Regions from separate parts of the Pseudoduganella sp. LjRoot289 genome, predicted to be linked through region 1. Evidence: predicted binding sites of a transcription regulator. Region 1 holds the regulator's gene; the other holds the start of a gene.
The links. The regulator sigma-54, encoded in region 1, starts transcription at its own class of promoters, with help from an activator protein. The targets are predictions, from matches to a motif close to TGGCANGNAANCTGCTTT.
Positions count from the first base shown of each region.

Region 1 (6,529 bases):
GGCATACTCCAGCGTCAGCATGCCGGCCTCGATCTTGGAGAAATCGAGGATGTCGTCGATCAAACCCAGCAAATGCTCGCCCGACAGCCGGATCTTGCCCAGGTAGTCCTGCAGGCGGGCCGACGGCGCAGCCTTCAAGGCCAGCAGGGTCATGCCGATGACGCTGTTGAGCGGGGTGCGGATCTCATGGCTCATATTGGCCAGGAAGTCGCTTTTCGCGCGGCTGGCGGCATCGGCCGCTTCCTTGGCCTGGCGCAGCGCGCGCACCGCTTCGGCCTGCGTCGTGACGTCGACCACCACCCCGATCACCCCGCGCGCGCGGCCGTCGGCGCCGCGCAGCAAGGCCTTGCTGACCAGCAGGTCGACCGGGCGCCCGTCGCCCATGCGGAAGGTGTCCTGGTAGATTTGCGGCACGCCGCTGGCCAGCACTTCGCGGTCGCGCTCGGCATGGATGGTGGAGTTGCCGCTCGGCACAACCTGCGCCAGGGATTTGCCGCGCAAGCGCTCCTCGGTGGTGGAGAAGAAGGTGAGATAAGCCTGGTTGACGCGCAGGTAGCGGCCGTCGGCATCCTTCAGGCTGACCGGCAGCGGGATGGAATCGAACAAGGCGTCGACGAAACTGAGGTTTTCCTGGATTTGCTCGGCCGCCCGGCGCCGCTCCGAGACATCGTGCAGCGTGCCGCTCAAGCCGTTCGGCTGGCCGTCCTCGCCCAGTTCGGCGCGCACGTGGACCCCGAGCCAGCATAAGCCGCCGTCGCGCGTGCGGCAGCGCAGCTCGCGCTTCAGCGGCACCGCCCGGCCGCCCAGCAGCTGGGCCAACTGCAGGCGCGCCGGCGCCAGGTCGTCGGGGTGGATGAACTCGACGCAAGCATGGCCCAGCGTCTCGTCCACCGTGTAGCCGGTGATGTCGGTCCAGGCCGGATTGACGAAGGTCATGCAGCCGCGCGCGTCGGTCCGGAACACCGCCTCGCGCAGGCTGTTGACCAGCGTGCGGTACTGCCTTTCGCTGGTGGCGACGATCTCGGACAGGAATTTGTTTTCGGTGATGTCGGTCTCGATCGACACGTATTGATAGGGGCGGCCGTCGCCGTCCAGGAAAGGCACCATGGTGGCGTACACGCTGTACGGGCGGCCGCCCTTGGCCCGGTTGTGCACCTCCCCGTGCCAGGCCTGCCCGCTTTCCACCGTCTTCCACACCTGCTCGAAATAGCTGGCGTCATGCTGGCCGGAATCGAGCACCGCATAGCCGCAGCCCAGCAGTTCCTCGCGCGCGTAGCCGGTGACCAGGCAAAACTTCTCGTTGACGTAGATGATGCGGCGGCTGGTGTCGACGATGCTGACGATGGCATGCTGGTCCAGCGCGAAACGCTGGTTGATCAATTCGATCCGGCCGGCCTGCTGGCGCCGCACCAGATCGGGCAGCAGGGCCGACAGCCCCTCCAGATCCTCCTCGGGGGGCAGCGCGCGGGCGCCGTCCTCATGGCGCAGCAGTTCAGCCATGGCCAGCCGCACCGAATGCAAGGTCCGGTTGCGGCTGCCGAGTTCGTCCCGCAGGCGGGCATTGGCCTGGGTCAGCTCGCCCGAGCGCAGTTCCAGCACGTGCGCGCGCAGCGCGACGTCGTGCTCGTAGCGCACGAAATTGCGGTCGATCTGTTCGACCAGTTGTTCCAGGCCGCCCAGCAGGGCCGCCACCGGCGGCGGCATGCCGGGCAGCGCGCCCGCCGCCGGCAGCGCGTCCAGCAAGGCGCGCCAAGCCTCGGGGCTGTCGATCCCGCAAAAACGGCGCAACTGGCGCGCCAGGGTGCGGTGCATGTCAGCCTTCCATCGTGCGGCCCGGCCGCACTGCGCGTTTGTCTATCCTGCTCACCAAACCATCCCCTTCGGCCGCGGCTGTCGATGGCGCGGCGCGCCATCGGCCGGCCCATGCAGACGATAGCAAAGGCGCGGCCGCGCCAACATAGGGAAAGGTTGATTCGGGGGTAGGGATAAGCGCGGGCCGGCGCCGGGCGGCGGCTAGGCCAGGTGGCGCAGCGGGTGCGCGTGCGCCGGCCACGGCGGCGCGAAGAAGCCGGCCACCAGCGCCGGCGTCACCTCCTCCAGCGTCGCCGGCGACCACTGCGGCGCGTTGTCCTTGTCGACCACCAGCGCGCGCACGCCTTCGAGCACTTCGCCGTGCTCGAAATTGCGACGCACCACGTTGCGCTCCATGCGCAGGCAGTCCGCCACGCCGAGCGAGGCGCCGCGGTTCAACAGTTCCAAGGTCACGCACATCATCAGCGGCGACCGGGTCCGCATCGCTGCCAGCGCCTTCTGCGCGAACGCGCCCTCGTCCCCGGCCAGCGAGGCCATGATGGCCGCCACGCTGTCGGCTGCGAAGTGGCGCTCGATGGCGGCACGCTCGCCTTCCAGCACGCCGGCGCCGGCGTCAAAGCCCGCAGCGTAGGCCTGCACGGCCTCGCGCAATTCCGCGCCCGGCACGACTTCCAGCAAGTCGCCCAGCGCCTGCCATTCGGCTTCCGGCACGTAATGATCGGCCAGTCCCACGTACAGCGCGTCCGGCGCGCCCACGGTCAGCCCGGTCAGGCCCAGGTAGCGGCCCAGGCGGCCCGGCGCGTGCGACAGGAAATGGCTGCCGCCGACGTCGGGGAACAGGCCGATGTTCACCTCGGGCATCGCCATCTTCGTCCGCCCGCTGACGACGCGCACGCCGCAGTCCGGTCCGCCCTGCGCGATGCCCATGCCGCCGCCCATCACCACGCCGTCCATTAACGCGATATACGGTTTAGGGTAATAGTGGATCAGGTGGTTGAGCGCGTATTCCTCGGTGAAGAAATCCTCCAGCAGCGCGCTGCCGCCCTGCGGCGTGGCGCGGCCCACGTCGTGGAAGAAGCGGATGTCGCCGCCCGCGCACAAGGCCTTCTCGCTGCTGCTGCGTATCACCACGGCGGCCACGGCGCTGTCGTCGCGCCAGGCCAGCAAGGCGGAGGTCAGGGCGCGCACCATGTCCAGCGACAGGGAGTTCAGGGCCTTCGGGCGGTCGAGCGTGATGAAGCCGGTGCCGTTGGAAACTTGCGTGAGGACGTGTCCGCTCATGGGTTTAAATCAGCTAAATCAACAATACCGTATTCTAGATCGATGGCCGCAAAAAAGGGCGCCAGATGCGCCCTTTGTTGGAGTGCCGGGGACCCTACAGGGTGGCGGCGGGTTCGTAAGTGTCGGGGAGGTGTTTGATGGCGTCGTGGCCGTGCTCCTGCACTTTCGATTTGTATTTCATGACTTGGCGGTCCAGTTTGTCGATCAGCGTATCGATGGCAGCATACAGGTCTTGCGACAGGCTTTCCACGTACACGGTCTTGCCGGACATGCGCAGATTGATTTCGGCCTTTTGCCTTTTGTCTTTCTCGGTGAGGTTATCTACGGTCAGGATGACAGCAATATCAATAACTTGATCGAAATGGCGTTTGATCCTCTCCAGCTTGCTCTGCACGTATTCACGGATGGCTGGCGTCACTTCGAGATGATGTCCACTGATGGTGAGATTCATACACACTCCTAAAGAAGAGGGCTCATACGCTGTCGTCTTGTTGGCGCGTAGGGGAACCCAAGTAAAACTACAAAGCTTTACGCAGACTAACCGGTGGGATTTTCAGAGCTTCGCGATACTTGGCAACAGTCCGTCGCGCAATTACCATGCCTTGTTCCCCCAGCATGTCCGCAATCTTACTGTCGGATAATGGATTTTTCGGGTCTTCAGCTCCTGTCAATTGCACTATCAGCGCCCGTATCGCCGTCGAGGATGCTTCTCCTCCTGCTTCGGTGGCGACGTGGCTGCCAAAGAAATATTTCAACTCAAACATGCCATGCGGAGTCAGCATGTATTTCTGAGTTGTTACCCGAGAAATAGTGCTCTCGTGTAGTCCCAGTGTATCAGCAATTTCACGCAACACAAGGGGTCTCATGGCAACCGCGCCATGGCTGAAAAAGTTCTTTTGTCTTTCTACTATCGCCTGCGCGACGCGCAGGATGGTGTCGAAACGCTGGCGCATATTCTTGATCAGCCACTTCGCTTCCTGCAGCTGCGCGCCCATGGCGGACTCGCCCTTGCCCTGCTTGAGCATGTTGGCATACAGCGCGTTTACGCGCAGGCGCGGCATCACGTCGTTGTTCAAGGAGACCTGCCAGCCATTGCGCGCCTTCTTCACGATCACGTCCGGCACCACGTAGTCGGACACGTCGGAGGCGAACTCCGCGCCCGGGTGCGGATTGCACAGCCGTATCACCGTTTGCGCTTCGCGCAAGTCCTCGTCGTCGCAGTCGAGGGCTTTTTTGAGCTTGTTGAATTCGCGCTGCGCGAACCAGGCCAGGTGCTTTTCGACGATGGTGACGGCCATGCGGCGCGTCACCAGGGGCACGCCCGGCATGCGCCGGATCTGCAGCGACAGGCACTCGGACGCGCTGCGCGCGCCGACGCCGATCGGGTCGAACGATTGCAGCAGGGTCAGCGCCGTCTGCAGCTCGTCGAGCTCGACATCGGCCTCTTCCGGCAGGCGGGCGTGGATGTCCTCCAGGCTCTCTTCCAGGTAGCCGTTCTCGTCCAGCGCGTCGATGATCAGCTCCATCAGCACGCGGTCGCGCGGCTGCTGCACCGTCACGCGCATCTGTTCCATCAGGTGCTCGCGCAAGGTGCAGTGGCTGGCCTCGAGCTGCGGGCGCGAGTCCTCGTCGTCGGGCGCCTTGCTGCGGCCGGCGTCGCTCCAGTCGCTGTCGGCCTCGGCGTTGCTGGCGCTGTCGCCGTCGCCGCTCTCGAACGCTTCGGCTTCCTGCGCGGGCGCGCTGTCCTGCGCCGGCGCGCCGACGTCGGCCGGCGACGCTTCGGCGCCGCTGGACTGGGTCTGGTTGATGGCGCCGTCGCCAAGCAGGCGCAGCGAGCGGTCGAGCGGATCGTCCAGCCGTTCCAGCAGGGGATTGTCGCCCAGCAGCTGCTCCAGTTCCTGGTGCAGCTCCAGCGTGGACAACTGCAGCAAGCGGATCGATTGCTGCAGCTGCGGCGTGAGCGCCAGATGCTGCGAGGTGCGGAGTTGCAGAGACTGTTTCATGGGTGCTTACATGCGGAAGTGTTCGCCGAGGTAGACGCGCCGCACCGATTCGTCGGCGATGATGTCGTCCGGCCGGCCGGACGCGAGCACGCTACCCTGGTTGATGATATAGGCGCGGTCGCAGATGCCCAGCGTTTCGCGCACGTTGTGGTCGGTGATCAGCACGCCGATGCCGCGCTCCTTGAGGAAGCGCACGATGCGCTGGATCTCGATCACGGCGATCGGGTCGACGCCGGCGAAGGGTTCGTCGAGCAGCACGAAGCGCGGATTGGTGGCCAGCGCGCGCGCGATCTCGACGCGGCGGCGCTCGCCGCCGGACAGCGACAGCGCCGCGTTCTCGCGCAGCTTCTCGATCTGCAGGTCGGCCAGCAGGCGGTCCAGGCGCTCGTCGATCTGCGCCTTGCTCAGCCGCTTGCCGTCCACCTTCTGGATCTCCAGCACGGCGCGGATGTTCTCCTCCACCGTCAGCTTGCGGAACACGGACGCTTCCTGCGGCAGGTAGGACAGGCCCAGCGTGGCGCGCTGGTGGATCGGCATGCTCGACACGTCCACGCCGGCGATGTCGATGCTGCCCGCGTCGGACGGCACCAGGCCGACGATCATGTAGAAGGAGGTGGTCTTGCCGGCGCCGTTGGGGCCGAGCAGGCCGACCACCTCGCCGCACTCGACCTGCAGCGAGACGTCGTGCACCACCTGGCGCTTGCCGTAGGTCTTCTGCAGGCCGCGCACGACCAGGGTGCTGTTGCAGCTTGGAGTGTGTTCCGCCATCGTCATTTCCCCGCCGCAGGCTGCACCGGCGCCGGTGCGGGCGCAGTTGCCGGCGCGGACGGCTTGGCAGGCTTGTTCGACGGCTGGATCACCATGGTGCCGCGGCCGGCGCCCGGCTTGCTGCCGCCGTCGGCGCTGTTGCGCACGCTGAAGAATTCGCGCCGGCTGTCGTAGGAAATGAACTCGCCCTCGACCTCGTCGCTCGGCTTGTTGCCTTCCAGGCGGCGCACCTTGGCGCGCGAGAACAGCTTGACCAGTTCGGCCTTGCCGTCGTACTCGATGCGTTCGGCTTCGCCTTCGACCCACTGCTCGCCCTCGCCGTCGCGCTTCTGGCGGAAGGTGGCGGGCTTGCCGCCCACGCTGGTCAAGGTCACGTACTGGTAGCCTTCCGGATCCTTGGTCACCACCGCCTTGGCCGACTTCATCAGCAAGGTGCCGCGCGTGAGCACGACGTTGCCGGTCAGCGTGCTGATCTGCTTGACGTCGTCGACGTCGGCGTTGTCGTAGCTGATCTGGGTCGGCTTGGTGGAGTCGGCCTTCTCGGCCTGGACCAGCCCGGCCGTGCACAGCAGCAAGGCCGACAAGAGCATTTTTTTCATGTTTTTTCCATTCAGTGTATTCGATTATTTAGGCGCCGGCGGCGGCGTGACGATGGTGCCGCGTCC
Region 1 is NZ_CAXUPN020000001.1:6,263,603-6,270,131, reverse strand. Features, by position in the region: gene ACSQ8Y_RS27005 (PAS domain S-box protein) at 1-1,812, opposite strand, end outside; gene ACSQ8Y_RS27000 (enoyl-CoA hydratase/isomerase family protein) at 2,014-3,093, opposite strand; gene hpf (ribosome hibernation-promoting factor, HPF/YfiA family) at 3,188-3,544, opposite strand; gene ACSQ8Y_RS26990 (RNA polymerase factor sigma-54) at 3,612-5,096, opposite strand; gene lptB (LPS export ABC transporter ATP-binding protein) at 5,103-5,864, opposite strand; gene lptA (lipopolysaccharide transport periplasmic protein LptA) at 5,867-6,463, opposite strand; gene lptC (LPS export ABC transporter periplasmic protein LptC) at 6,488-6,529, opposite strand, start outside.

Region 2 (6,529 bases), 160 kb from region 1:
CGGGGATCTTGTGGCGGATGATTTCCTGTGCCTGCGCCTGCGCCTGCGCCTGCGCCAGGTTCGGGGCCAGCGCCGACAACAGCGCCAGCGCGGAGAAGGAGCTCGTAACGATGGTTTTCTTCATGGTCTCTTTCAGTGTTTGTTGGACATCCGGCCGTTCGCGTATTGCGGCACGCCCAGCCTGGTGCGCAGCGTGCCCACTTCTTCCCCCGCCAATGGCGGCGCCTTGTTGCCCCAGGCGCCACGCGCAAAACTGAGCACGGCGGCGATGTCCTCGTCGCTCAGGCTGGCGCTGAAGTCCGGCATGCCGCCGCGCCCCTGCAGCAGCACCGAGGCCACCTCCGGCGCAGGCCCCTGCACCAGCGGGTTGCCCGCCAGCGCGGGAAAAGCGCCCGGGATGCCTTTGCCGCTGGCCTGGTGGCAGGCCGCGCAGTTTCTCAGGAACAGCGCCTTGCCGGCCGGCGCCTGCGCCGGCCCTTGCGCGCCCGCCAGCGGCGCGGCGCACAGGCCAGCGGCGGCCGCCATCAGCATCGCGACAATCCGGGGATCCTTCATGCGCTGGCCCTTTCATGGATCTTGGCCAGCTGCTGCCAGGCCGATTCGATGGCGCCGGCCTGCCAGCCGGTCAGGTAGCTCAGGTGTTCGCCGGCCAGCAGCACCCGCCCCTCGCCTTCCAGCAGCACCGGATAGGCGTGCTTGCGGCTTTCCTCGTTCCAGTCGGCCCAGCCGCCCAGGTTGTACTGCACGCGGTGCCAGGCCACGGAAAACGCGTTCTCGAACGATGCGCGGTAGGCAGGGAAGATCTTCTCGCCCGCCGCGAGCGCGAATTCGGCGCGCTCGCCTGGCGTCATGGCGCTCACTTCGATGGCCGCAGTCTGGTAGTTGTAATAGCCGAGCAGCACGCCCTTGCGCTTCTGCCAGCTGGACGACGGCAGCGAAATGGTGTTGATGCCCTCGATGTCGGTGAGCACATGGCCGCCGTAGATCTGGTCGTCCTCCTCCCAGAAGCGGCGCTTCATCTGCAGGCCGATCTTGCCGACCGGCGCGTAGGCCACCTGCTTGATGGCGGCCTTGAAGCCGGGCGAGAAATCGCTGTCGACCATGCGCAGCACCGACAGCGGTATCGTGCACAGGCAGTAATCGGCGGACTCCGTGGACAGCTTGCCGCTGGCGCTGTCCTTGAAGGTGACCGACACCTTGTTCTCGCCGTGGAAGATGCGCTGCACCTCGGCGCGGTAGCGGATATGCCTGCCGACCCGTTTTTCAAACGCCTTCGCGATCTGGTCCATGCCGCCCACCGGCTGGAACATGGTGTTCTGCATGGGAAAGTCCTGCACCGCGCTGTACACCTTGCCGACCTGCGATTCCAGCAAGTCCTTGAAACCGAGCGGGTCGGACTCCTTGCCGGCCCCCGGCATCATGCCCGCGCCGGGATTGACGGCGTAGCCGCGGCCGCTGCGGCCCTTGTAGCGCAGGTCGCCCGCGTCGAGCTGGCCCTCATGCGCCAGGTAGTCCAGCAGCAGGCGCTGGTCCTGCTCGGTCAGGGCCTGGTCGATCTGCCTGGCCTTGACCGACTTGGCCAGCAGCTCGGCCACATGGCCGCGCAGGTCGGCCTTGATCTGGGCCGGGCGCAAGCGCTGCTTCGACAGCGGTCCGCCGTTTTCCAGGTAGACGATGGAATGGTCGTTGTCGTTGACCATGACTTCCAGCGGCACTTCGAACAAGCGCGTGTAGTGCAGCGTGGACTGGTGGTGCAGCGGAATGCGCCACGGGCCGTGGTTGATGTAGTGGCCCTGGTCGAACTGGCAGCGCTGCTCCTCGCCGCCCAGCTCCGTCAGGGCGAAGCCCTTGCGCGCAGTCTGGCAGCGGCCGCCGGCGAAGGCGCGCGCCTCCAGCACCTGGCACTGGTAGCCCAGTTTGCCCAGTTCGAAGGCGGCGGTCATACCGGCCAGTCCGGCGCCCAGGATCAGCACCTTCTTGCCCTTGCCGCTGCCGCTCAAGGCAGGCGGCGCGGACGCCCGGGATTCGATCCCCATGCCCCAGGCACGCATCGTGTTCAGCATCAGACCCGTGCCGCCTACTGCCGCGGCCCGGTACAAGAAATCTCTCCTGCTTATCATCGGCAACCTCCAGGTAGTTGGAACTACCCTTCCTGCTTAGCAATCGCCGTGCCAATAAGCTATAAATGTAATATTCATATACGAAATAAAATACAGACTTTTCCAGCGCCGAAAACAATGTTGCTGCGCCGCGCGCAGGTCGCAGGGCGGGACGGCTGGCATGGTCCGGCGCCTGGAAACGGACTCTTTTCCGCCGCGAGCAACTCTATTTTGCGGCGCAACATGACCGTACCGGGAAGGAAAAAAGGCCATGACGGTGCGAACGTCATGGCCTTCTGGGGTTGAAGCCCGGTTTTGATGCGTCGCACCATTTGAAGGCGCAAGGGGATGCGGCCGCGCCTAGCCGGCAAGCGCCGCCACGATACGTTCGAAACTGGCGTACTGCCCCGGCTGCTGTACGTGCTGTACGTGCGGGCGGGCCAGGGGGTCGCCGGCGCGCAGCCGCGCCACCTCGGCCGAGGACAGGCGGCGGTGCGCCTTGCTGCGCTCGGCAATGTGGCAGGCGTGGAAATGCATGGGCGCCTGCGGGTCGAGCAGGTAGACGGTGTCCAGGCTGGAGGCGTCGCACGCCACCTTCACCTGCCAGTGGCCGCGCTGCGCCGCACGCTCGAACCAGCGTCCTTCCACGGCGCGCGCGCAGCTGTAGTAGGTGCCGTGCAGCAGGATGCCGTCGGCAGTCACCAGCGCGTCGCTCACCGGCAGCAGGCTGCAATGCACCAGTTCCTCCGAATATTGCCGCAACGCCGCGCCGCGCATCGCCACGCCCCAGTCCCACAACTGCTGCGGGGTGCGGCCATCGTGCCCGGGCTTGTGGTTGTAGGCCATCACGCTGCCGATGGCGATGCGGGTGAACTGCTCCAGGTCCAGGACCGCGTCGACCGCGCCGCAGGGCAGGCCGCCGCTGTCGTCCGCCGCCGCGCCGGCCGACGCGGCAGCAGCGGCTATGCGGGGCAGCAGCTTGAAGCGCTTGCCCAACTCCACGCGCCAGGCCGCCGGCGCGTCCTCGTGCGCCACCAGGCAGCGCACATTGAAATTGTTGCGCAAGGTGCTGTCGGCGCAGTCGTCCGCATTGCCCAGCAGCGCGGCGTCGGCGAACAAGAGCTCCGGCAGATGCCGCGCGGGCCACGCGCCGGACACGATGTCCAGTCCATGGCGCAGGCAGTAACGGCGCTTGTCGGCCGCGCTGTTGGCCAGCGCCATCAGCGCCTGCGCCCAGCCGGGCTGCTCCATGCCGACATAAGTGCCCGCCACCACGCCGCTGAAGATGTCCGTCACCACGTACAGATAGGGTTTGCCGGTGACCTGGCCGCGGTCGGCGCGCGACACCAGCTGCACGTCGGCCTGCACCACGTCCACGCGGAAGGCGGCGCCGGGACGGCCCGGGCGCGTGACGGCGCTTTCCGGCGCCAGCGGCGGCGCGATGCGCTGCGCTTCCAGCAGCTGGTCCTGCTCCAGCCAGTAGCTGAACTGGCCGAAGGTGGGCTGCGCCTCGACCGTATCGTGGCGCTGCACGCGCAAGGTGGCGGCATCGATGCGGCGCCGGCAAAAGAAGTCGCGCAGCATCTGGTCGAAGATGGCGCGGCGCGACAGCGGCGGGTGCGCGGCCGCGTGGCGCGCGACGGCGACGCGGAACACGGCGCGCATGGGCTCGTCGACATTCACGCCCGGCGCGGCCCCCGCCTTGCGCGGCCGCCCGCGCTTGACGCCCTCGGATGCGGCGCGGGTCTTGCCCCGGCCGCCGGAGTTGGCGTAGTCGGGCAGCAGCGCGTTGGGGGTCTGGCCGCGCTGCCAGTAGCGGCGCAGGTAGCGGTAGATGGTGGGATGCGACACGCCGTGGCGCTGGGTGTACTCGGCCACCAGCTGGCCGCGCCGGCGCGGCTCGTAGATGGCCGGCTCCATGGCGGTCAGTTCGCGCACGATCTCCCAGGCGCGCGCGCGCAGCGCAAGATGCTTGGCCGGCAGCAGGTCCTGGTTCACCACCACCATGTAGGGGTCGTCCTGCAGCAGGCGCGCGCGGCCGGTCACCAGGTCGTCCTGCAGCATGGCCACGCGCGCCAGCTCCGCTTCCGCGCTGTGCGCCTGCACGTCGTACACGTAGGCGCTCGCCTGCGCCGTGTCGATCCAAAGCACGCGGATGGTTTTGCCATCCGCCCCGGCGTATTCAAGTAAGTCATTTCGGGATATCACGATGCCCTCGCTGGCCAGGAAATAATGCATTCGATGCAAATTTTGGGCCAGGTGGCAAAAAACCGTGTTTACCGGGCAAAACGGGATAGCGCTAGCACGCGAGCGCGGCGGGCAGGCGTTCTTATGGTGCAGCGCAAGGAGGCAGCGCACCGTGGGCGGGCGCCGGGACGACAAAAGGGGCCTTGCGGCCCCTTGGTCTTGCGTACTACCCGATGCGTACTTTAATGCATGCGTGCTTTAATGCATGCGTGCTTATTTAAACTTGTTGAACTTGCCCGGCTTGCGCAGCGGCTTGTCCGCGCCCGGCGGCGCCTTCTTGGCCGGCGTGTGCTTGGCCGATTCCGGCGGCATGGCGTCGGCGTGGCTGATGCGCAGCTGCTGGCCGCCCACCCACACTTTGCCCAGGTGCTGGAACACGTCGTCCGGCATGCCGTCCGGCAGTTCGAGCACGCTGTGGTCGTCGAAGATCTCGATGCGGCCGATGTATTTGGCTTCGATGCCCGCTTCGTTGGCGATGGCGCCGACGATGTTGGACGGCGTGGCCGCATGCTTGCTGCCCACTTCGATGCGGAAGGCGCTCATCGGCAGCGAGACCTTGTTCTTGTCCTTCTTTTTCTTCTTCGGCGCTTCGTCGCCGAACGCCGGCTCGCTGTCGTCGGCTTTCGGCGCCAGTTCCGGTTCAGGCTTGGCGGCGCGCTTCGGCGCAGGCGCGCGCTCGGCGGCCGGCGCGCGTTCGGCAACCGGGGCCGCCGGCGCGCGGGCCGGCGCCGCAGGACGTGCCGGGGCCAGGGCCGGGCTGGACGATGCCCCGGCCGGCGCCTTCTCGCCGTCGCGGCTCAAACGGGTCATCTGGCCGGCGATCTTGACGCCTTGCAGGTGGGTGATGGTGTCCTGCGCCAGGTCGCTCGGCATATCGAGCACGCTGTAGTCGTCGTAGATCTCGATGCGGCCGATGAACTTGGAATCGATGCCGCCTTCGTTGGCGATGGCGCCGACGATGTTGCCCGGCTTGACGCCGTGCTGGTAGCCCACTTCAATGCGGTAGGTCTGCATGCCCGGTTCCGGCTCGCGGATCACGCGCTCTTTTTTCGGGAAAGCGCGTTCGCCGCGGTCCGGACGGTCCACGCGGTCGCCGCGCTCGAAACGGTCGGGGCGGTCGCCTCGGTCGCCACGGTCGAAGCGCTCGCGTTCCGGACGGTCGCCGCGCGCCGCCTGGGCCGCAGCGGCGGCCTGCGGGCTGTCGTGCCAGCCGGTTTCCTTCTTCTTGTCCAGCAGCAGGGACTTGCCGCCGCGCGCCATCATGGCCAGCGCGGCCGCCACTTCAATGGCAGGCACGTTGTGTTCGCGCTCGTAGTCCTCGATCAGGCCCTGGAAGTGCTCCAGGCCGCCCTTGGCCAGCACTTCGGTGATCTCGTCCTTGAAGCGCGAGATGCGCACGTCGTTCACCGCCTGCAGCGACGGCAGTTCCATCACGCTCACCAGCTGGCGCGTGGCACGCTCGATGGCTTTGAGCAGCGGGCGCTCGCGCGGCGTGATGAACAGGATCGCTTCGCCGCTGCGGCCGGCGCGGCCGGTGCGGCCGATGCGGTGGGTGTAGCTTTCCGGGTCGTGCGGCACGTCGTAGTTGACCACGTGGCTGATGCGCTCCACGTCCAGGCCGCGCGCGGCCACGTCGGTGGCGACCAGGATGTCGATCTTGCCGTCCTTGAGCTGGGCGATGGTGCGTTCGCGCGCCGCCTGCTGCATGTCGCCGTTGATGGCGGCGGCCGAGAAGCCTCTCGCGTTCAGGCGCTCGGCCAGTTCCTCGGTGCCCATCTTGGTGCGCGAGAAGATGATCATGCCGTCGAACGGCTCGGCTTCCAGGATGCGGGTCAGCGCGTCCAGCTTGTGCATGCCGCTCACCAGCCAATAGCGCTGGCGGATGTTTTCGGCGGTGCCGGTCTTGGCGGCCATGGTCACTTCGGCCGGGTTGTTCAGGTAGGTGGTGGCGATGCGCTTGATGACCGACGGCATGGTGGCCGAGAACAGCGCGATCTGGCGCGTGGCCGGGATCTCCTTGAGGATGCGCTCGACGTCGTCGATGAAGCCCATGCGCAGCATTTCGTCGGCCTCGTCGAGCACCAGCGTTTTCAGCTTGGAGATGTCGAGCGAGCCCTTGTCGAGGTGGTCGATCACGCGGCCCGGGGTGCCGACGACGACGTGCACGCCGCGGCGCAAGGCCG
Region 2 is NZ_CAXUPN020000001.1:6,420,137-6,426,665, reverse strand. Features, by position in the region: gene ACSQ8Y_RS27680 (RidA family protein) at 1-124, opposite strand, end outside; gene ACSQ8Y_RS27675 (c-type cytochrome) at 133-555, opposite strand; gene ACSQ8Y_RS27670 (flavin monoamine oxidase family protein) at 552-2,120, opposite strand; gene ACSQ8Y_RS27665 (Mu transposase C-terminal domain-containing protein) at 2,460-4,307, opposite strand; gene ACSQ8Y_RS27660 (DEAD/DEAH box helicase) at 4,560-6,529, opposite strand, start outside.
Region 2: ACSQ8Y_RS27670 (flavin monoamine oxidase family protein) is a predicted target of sigma-54. The motif match lies at 2,157-2,174, and genes of this name have one in related genera.